Regions from separate parts of the Mesorhizobium sp. LCM 4576 genome, predicted to be linked through region 3. Evidence: riboswitches for the same ligand, from Rfam matches in the RefSeq annotation. Region 3 holds a riboswitch; each other region holds the start of a gene.
What was found. A riboswitch is a leader RNA that binds a small molecule or an ion and turns the genes downstream of it on or off. The one in region 3 is predicted to bind thiamine pyrophosphate.

Region 1 (2,585 bases), on a different contig from region 3:
TCGGCGTGACAGCCAATCTCCCCCCTTGAGGGGGAGATGTCCGGCAGGACAGAGAGGGGGGCCTTGGCGCAAGCATCGCAGCCCTACTTGCTCATCACCGCCAGCCACTCATCCACCCAGGCCTTGCGGTTGGCCGCCACTTCCTCAGGACTGAACAGCAAGGTCTTGGTCGGCTTCACCAGCTTGTCGAAGGCCGGGTTGAGCGGCTTGTCGGTCTTGCCGGCCGGGAACATCCAGTTGGTCTCCGGAATGACGTCCTGGAACTTCGGTCCGGTCATGAAGGCGATGAATTTCTGCGCCAGCGGGTTCTTCGCGCCGGCCGTGGTGATGCCGGCAACCTCGATCTGCAGGTATTCGCCCTCCTCGAAGGAGGCCGCCTGGTAGCGCTCGGTGTTCTCGGCCACCATGTGGTAGGCCGGCGAGGTGGTGTAGGAGAGCACCATCGGAGCCTCGCCCTTGGTGAACAGGCCATAGGCCTCGCTCCAGCCCGGCGTCACCGTCAGGACCTTGGTCTTGAGCTTGGCCCAGGCTTCCGGCGCCTTGTCGCCATAGACAGACTTCACCCACAAAAGCAGGCCAAGGCCGGGCGTCGAGGTGCGCGGATCCTGGATGACGATCTTGTCGGTGCCGCTGCCTTCCACCAGCTCCTTCAGGCTCTTCGGCGGGACTTTCAGCTTCTGCGTGTCGTAGACGACGGCGAAATAGCCATAGTCGAAGGGCACGAAAGTGTCGTCGCTCCAGCCTCCGGGCACATTGATCCCGGAGACTTCGCCATGCGGCGCGAAGAGGCCGCTCGCCTTCGCGTCCGCCGTCAGATTGGTGTCGAGGCCAAGCACGACATCGGCTTTGGTGCCGGCGCCTTCGAGCTTGACGCGGTTGAGCAGCGCCACACCGTCGGCCACCGAGACGAATTCGAGATCGCAGCCGCATTCGGCCTCGAATTCCTTCTTCACGGCCGGTCCGGGTCCCCAATCGGCGGTGAAGCTTTCATAAGTATAGACGGTGAGCTTGTCCTTGGCCTCGGCAGGCGCGACGCCCGCCAGAAGCGCAACAAGGCCGGTTGCGAGAATGAGATTGGACAGCATTGCGCGCATCGGCGCCTCCTTCGTTCGAGTGACAAGGAATTGAGGCGCCGGATGGTCCGAAACGTCTAATCCCTCCGCCGGTACAAACCGGATCAGGTTCAGCGGGTTGGCTTGATCGCCTCTCAGCCGGATCACGTCCGGCACCCCGTTAGAGCGTTTCGACAGATAGGCCCGGCCGAAGCGGCGCGCAAGCGGAAGTTTTGCCGGGCAGCTAATGTTCGCCGGCAGGGTTCGCAACCGAAGCGCACTGCATCCGGCTTCCGTTTCGCCCGGTGGGCTGGTAAGGGCGACGCCCATGGGCACATTCACCATCCTGCTTGGCGGCGAACTCATCCGCACGCCCCGGCTCGAACGCCAGATCACTGGCTCGCGCGTCATCGCCGCCGACGCCGGCATCGGCCATGCCCGCTTGCTGGATATCGTCCCGGAACTCTGGGTTGGCGATTTCGATTCGGTGCCGGCCAACCTGCCGGATGATCTCGCCGCCGTTCCGCGAAAAGTCTTCCCGGCCGAGAAGGACATGACCGACGGAGAGCTCGCCATAGCGGAAGCGCTTCAGCGCGGCGCCACCAGCCTGGTGCTGGCCGGAGCCTTTGGCGGCAAGCGCGCCGACCATGCCGTCCTGCATCTGGCGCTGGCCGTGCGGCTGGCCGCCGCCGGCACGCGGGTGCTGCTGACGAGCGGCGCGCAGGAAGGCGTTCCGATCCTGCCCGGCAAATCGAGCTTCGACTATGATGAGGGCACCTTGTTTTCGGTGCTCGGCTTCTCCGAGCTTGGCGGCCTGACTGTGACCGGCGCCAAATGGCCGCTCGACCGCGTCGAGGTGGCGTTCGGCTCCTCGCTCACTATATCAAACGAGGTCAAAGGGCGGCTCGGCATCGCGCTGGAGCGCGGCCGGGCGCTGCTTCTGGYCCACCCTTATCCTCTTCCAGAAAGCTGATATGGCGCCGCCACTCCTCAACCTCGACGGCATTAAACTGACCTTCGGCGGCACGCCGCTGCTCGACGGCGCGGCGCTCAGCGCATCCGCCGGCGAGAAGATCGCGCTGGTCGGCCRCAATGGCTCGGGCAAGTCGACGCTGCTCAAGATCGCCGCCGGCATGATCGAGCCGCAGGACGGCGAGGTCTTCCGCCAACCCTCGGCCACGGTCCGCTATCTGCCGCAGATGCCCGACATGGACGGTTTCGCCAGCGTGCGCGCCTATGTCGAAGCCGGCCTCGGCCCGGCCGACGATCCGCATCGCGCCACCTATCTGATGGAACATCTCGGCCTCACCGGCGAGGAGCGGCCGAACGATCTTTCAGGCGGCGAGGCGCGCCGCGCTGCGCTAGCCCGTGTCATGGCGCCCGAGCCCGACATCCTTTTGCTCGACGAGCCGACCAACCATCTCGATCTCTCGGTCATCGAGTGGCTGGAAGAAGAGCTTGCCCGCACCTCTTCCGCGGTGATCCTGATCTCGCACGACCGCCGCTTTCTCGAGCGCGTCTCGCGCGCCACCG
Region 2 (2,585 bases), on a different contig from region 3:
AGCACCGGCCATTCGATCAGCCGGAAGGCCGGGCGGGCGCTCATCCCAAGCTGGCTCGCCAGTCGCCACTGGTCGGCGGGAATGGTGCCCAGCGACTCCAGGAACAGGCGCGTCGCCAAGGGCAGGTTGAAGAAGACATGCGCGACCAGGATGCCGGAGAGGCCGTAGATGCCGGGCCATTCTCCGCCGCCAAGCCCGGCGAAGACGCCGGCAAAGTACCCGGCGCGACCGTAGAGCGCCAATATGCCGAGCGCGGCGACGATTGCCGGCAATGCCAGCGGCACGGTGAACAGTTGCAGGATCAGTCGGCGGCCGGGAAAGGCTGGATGCCGGGACAAGGCGCGCGCCACGAGCAGCGCCGGCGCGACCGACAGGAGCGTCGAGAGAGCCGCCTGCCAAAGCGTGAAGCGGGCGACGCGAAAGAGATAGCTGTCGAAGGCGGCGGCAGCGCCGGAGAGGTCATGCGCGCCTTCGATGGCGAGGCCGGCGAAGGCGCCGCCGATGAGGATGGCGATTGCTGCAAGAGCGATGACGCCAGCGGTTATGCGGGAGTCACGCGTGGCGTGCACGCTGCACCTTGTTGAGATTCAGCGAACGCCGCGTTCCTTCGCGCCCCCCTCTGGCCTGCCGGCCATCTCCCCCTCTAGGGGGGAGATTAGCAGCTTCGACGCCCCGCTTAGTCCTGCAGCATTGGAGATTGGCGAAAGTCGGCGTGACAGCCAATCTCCCCCCTTGAGGGGGAGATGTCCGGCAGGACAGAGAGGGGGGCCTTGGCGCAAGCATCGCAGCCCTACTTGCTCATCACCGCCAGCCACTCATCCACCCAGGCCTTGCGGTTGGCCGCCACTTCCTCAGGACTGAACAGCAAGGTCTTGGTCGGCTTCACCAGCTTGTCGAAGGCCGGGTTGAGCGGCTTGTCGGTCTTGCCGGCCGGGAACATCCAGTTGGTCTCCGGAATGACGTCCTGGAACTTCGGTCCGGTCATGAAGGCGATGAATTTCTGCGCCAGCGGGTTCTTCGCGCCGGCCGTGGTGATGCCGGCAACCTCGATCTGCAGGTATTCGCCCTCCTCGAAGGAGGCCGCCTGGTAGCGCTCGGTGTTCTCGGCCACCATGTGGTAGGCCGGCGAGGTGGTGTAGGAGAGCACCATCGGAGCCTCGCCCTTGGTGAACAGGCCATAGGCCTCGCTCCAGCCCGGCGTCACCGTCAGGACCTTGGTCTTGAGCTTGGCCCAGGCTTCCGGCGCCTTGTCGCCATAGACAGACTTCACCCACAAAAGCAGGCCAAGGCCGGGCGTCGAGGTGCGCGGATCCTGGATGACGATCTTGTCGGTGCCGCTGCCTTCCACCAGCTCCTTCAGGCTCTTCGGCGGGACTTTCAGCTTCTGCGTGTCGTAGACGACGGCGAAATAGCCATAGTCGAAGGGCACGAAAGTGTCGTCGCTCCAGCCTCCGGGCACATTGATCCCGGAGACTTCGCCATGCGGCGCGAAGAGGCCGCTCGCCTTCGCGTCCGCCGTCAGATTGGTGTCGAGGCCAAGCACGACATCGGCTTTGGTGCCGGCGCCTTCGAGCTTGACGCGGTTGAGCAGCGCCACACCGTCGGCCACCGAGACGAATTCGAGATCGCAGCCGCATTCGGCCTCGAATTCCTTCTTCACGGCCGGTCCGGGTCCCCAATCGGCGGTGAAGCTTTCATAAGTATAGACGGTGAGCTTGTCCTTGGCCTCGGCAGGCGCGACGCCCGCCAGAAGCGCAACAAGGCCGGTTGCGAGAATGAGATTGGACAGCATTGCGCGCATCGGCGCCTCCTTCGTTCGAGTGACAAGGAATTGAGGCGCCGGATGGTCCGAAACGTCTAATCCCTCCGCCGGTACAAACCGGATCAGGTTCAGCGGGTTGGCTTGATCGCCTCTCAGCCGGATCACGTCCGGCACCCCGTTAGAGCGTTTCGACAGATAGGCCCGGCCGAAGCGGCGCGCAAGCGGAAGTTTTGCCGGGCAGCTAATGTTCGCCGGCAGGGTTCGCAACCGAAGCGCACTGCATCCGGCTTCCGTTTCGCCCGGTGGGCTGGTAAGGGCGACGCCCATGGGCACATTCACCATCCTGCTTGGCGGCGAACTCATCCGCACGCCCCGGCTCGAACGCCAGATCACTGGCTCGCGCGTCATCGCCGCCGACGCCGGCATCGGCCATGCCCGCTTGCTGGATATCGTCCCGGAACTCTGGGTTGGCGATTTCGATTCGGTGCCGGCCAACCTGCCGGATGATCTCGCCGCCGTTCCGCGAAAAGTCTTCCCGGCCGAGAAGGACATGACCGACGGAGAGCTCGCCATAGCGGAAGCGCTTCAGCGCGGCGCCACCAGCCTGGTGCTGGCCGGAGCCTTTGGCGGCAAGCGCGCCGACCATGCCGTCCTGCATCTGGCGCTGGCCGTGCGGCTGGCCGCCGCCGGCACGCGGGTGCTGCTGACGAGCGGCGCGCAGGAAGGCGTTCCGATCCTGCCCGGCAAATCGAGCTTCGACTATGATGAGGGCACCTTGTTTTCGGTGCTCGGCTTCTCCGAGCTTGGCGGCCTGACTGTGACC
Region 3 (2,700 bases):
CGCCCTGAAAAATCGTGACCGTCAAAATCGGTCTCGCCAACGCTAGGCGGTCAGTCAGGTAGGAAACCGCTTTGCCGGGAACCTCAGCCGTCGAGGTGGCGAAATATGCGAAGGCTGCGAAAAACTTCGGCTGCACCGCCAGTCCGAGCCTCGAACCGACCGGCTTGGCATTCACGAATTCGATGTCGGCAAACGAAAGGCTCCATTCCTTGGCCAGCGACCCGGGCGAAACACGCAGATCTCAGGAAGGTTCTAGAATCCATTTTCGGCAAAGTCTGGCTTGGAGCATCAATTTTCAGGGAGTAGGTTCATTTTTCATATCCCTGGCCGGTTTGAACAGGAATTCGAGAGAAGAGCCCAATTTTCATGGCGGCGGCGCCCGCACGCCGAATTCCTCTATGCCTGCGTTCCACGAACCATCGAACGGGATCTTCCCAACGAAACCGCGTTCTGCAGCGCTACGATCAGTTCCGGCAACATGGGGATGCCTTTATCGACATGCCCGAGCGGCTGATCGATCTGCTCTTCCGTTTCCTCTACCAGAACGGCGGCCAGCTATCGAACCGCGCCCGCGAAAAGGAATTCGCCGCGCTGACGAATGACGAGGCAGAGCGGATCGAGGAGATCTACGCGCAAACCTTTGGTGCCGATTGAAGGCGTGATCATCGCAAGCACCGAACTTTCAGTCCGGTGATTTGACAATCTTCTTATCCCTTCCCCGCCCTCTACTCGTGCGCGCGATTTGTCGCCGCCTTATGCGCGAACYTTTCCCGCAGTTTGATCAGCAGCCGATCAGCGCCGCGGTCTGCCCGCTGCCTGAAGGCGCTTGACAAAGCGGCGCTGGCCCGGTCAATTCGCAAGCATTCACCAGGGGAGTCCCGGCAAGGGGCTGAGATACTGCTGGCTTTGCGGCGCAGTGACCCGTTGAACCTGATCCAGTTCATACTGGCGTAGGGACGGTGCAAGCGCTTTGCGGGCGTTCATGCCCGAAGACTGTCTCAAGCAGGTCGACCAAAAGCGTCTTTTCATCCTTCCGGCACAGAACTGGGTCTCCAATGCAACGAGCAAAGGAGCCTCAAATGAATGCCTTGACCCCGACCGTGTCGACCGGGCCGTTGCCGGCTTCGCGGAAGATCCACAAATCCGGCATCCTTCATCCGCAGATCAGGGTGCCGATGCGCGAGATCGCGGTCCACCCGACTGCCGGCGAGCCGCCGGTGACGGTCTACGATCCGTCAGGCCCCTATACCGACCCCGCGATCGGAACCGATATCGAGAAGGGTCTTGCCCGGCTTCGGCAGGACTGGATCGCAGCGCGCGGCGATGTCGAATCTTATGACGGCCGCCATGTCAGGCCGGAGGACAACGGATTTGCGGCAGGCGAGCGTCTCACGCGGGAATTTCCGATCCGCAACCGTCCACTGAGGGCCAAAGCCGGCAAGGYCGTCACCCAGCTCGCCTACGCGCGCGCGGGCATCATCACCCCCGAGATGGAATTCGTCGCCATCCGCGAAAACCTCGGCCGCGAGATCCTGCGCGGCACGCTGCAACAGGACGGCGAGGCGTTCGGCGCATCGATCCCGGATTTCGTCACGCCGGAATTCGTGCGCGACGAGGTAGCGTGCGGCCGTGCGATTATTCCCGCCAACATCAACCATCCCGAGAGCGAGCCGATGATCATCGGCCGCAATTTCCTGGTGAAGATCAACGCCAACATCGGCAATTCCGCCGTCACCTCCTCGATGGCCGAAGAAGTGGAAAAGATGGTCTGGGCGATCCGATGGGGCGCCGACACCGTCATGGATCTGTCGACGGGGCGCAACATCCACAACATCCGCGAATGGATCGTGCGCAACGCCCCGGTGCCGATCGGCACGGTGCCGCTTTACCAGGCGCTGGAAAAGGTCGGCGGCATTGCCGAGGACCTGAGCTGGGAGGTCTATCGCGACACGCTGGTCGAACAGGCCGAGCAGGGCGTCGACTACTTCACCATCCATGCCGGCGTGCGGTTGCATTACATTCCGCTGACCGTCGACCGGGTCACGGGCATCGTCTCTCGCGGCGGCTCGATCATGGCGAAATGGTGCCTGCACCATCACCGCGAAAGCTTCCTCTATGAGCATTTCGAGGAGATCTGCGATATCGCCAGAGCCTATGACGTCTCCTTCTCGCTCGGTGACGGCCTTCGTCCCGGCTCGATCGCCGATGCCAATGACCGGGCCCAATTCGCCGAACTGGAGACGCTTGGCGAACTGACGAAGATCGCCTGGGCAAAGGACTGCCAGGTGATGATCGAGGGCCCCGGCCATGTGCCCATGCACAAGATCAAACAGAATATGGACAAGCAGCTCGCCGTCTGCGGCGAAGCGCCTTTCTACACGCTGGGGCCGCTGACGACGGACATTGCGCCGGGCTATGACCACATCACATCCGGCATCGGCGCGGCCATGATCGGCTGGTTCGGCACGGCCATGCTCTGCTACGTGACGCCGAAGGAACATCTCGGCCTGCCGGATCGAAACGACGTCAAGACCGGGGTGATCACGTACAAGATTGCTGCACACGCAGCGGATCTTGCCAAGGGGCATCCCGCGGCGAAAATCCGCGACGACGCGCTTTCGCGGGCACGGTTCGAGTTCCGTTGGGAAGACCAGTTCAACCTGTCGCTCGATCCCGAGACGGCGCGCTCGTTCCACGACG

Region 1: it holds a riboswitch for thiamine pyrophosphate, as region 3 does, so the genes downstream of both, thiB (thiamine ABC transporter substrate binding subunit) here and thiC (phosphomethylpyrimidine synthase ThiC) in region 3, are expected to answer to the same signal.
Region 2: it holds a riboswitch for thiamine pyrophosphate, as region 3 does, so the genes downstream of both, thiB (thiamine ABC transporter substrate binding subunit) here and thiC (phosphomethylpyrimidine synthase ThiC) in region 3, are expected to answer to the same signal.

The regions. Positions count from the first base shown of each region.
Region 1 covers NZ_MDDT01000061.1:22,286-24,870, forward strand. Annotated here, with positions in the region: gene thiB (thiamine ABC transporter substrate binding subunit) at 84-1,085, opposite strand; TPP riboswitch at 1,138-1,243, opposite strand; gene LCM4576_RS29910 (thiamine diphosphokinase) at 1,381-2,025, shown strand; partial or broken gene LCM4576_RS29915 (ATP-binding cassette domain-containing protein) at 2,027-2,585, shown strand, end outside.
Region 2 covers NZ_MDDT01000075.1:1,783-4,367, forward strand. Annotated here, with positions in the region: gene thiP (thiamine/thiamine pyrophosphate ABC transporter permease) at 1-569, opposite strand, end outside; gene thiB (thiamine ABC transporter substrate binding subunit) at 791-1,792, opposite strand; TPP riboswitch at 1,845-1,950, opposite strand; gene LCM4576_RS31500 (thiamine diphosphokinase) at 2,088-2,585, shown strand, end outside.
Region 3 covers NZ_MDDT01000021.1:87,184-89,883, forward strand. Annotated here, with positions in the region: gene LCM4576_RS36280 (hypothetical protein) at 367-654, shown strand; TPP riboswitch at 860-975, shown strand; gene thiC (phosphomethylpyrimidine synthase ThiC) at 1,080-2,700, shown strand, end outside.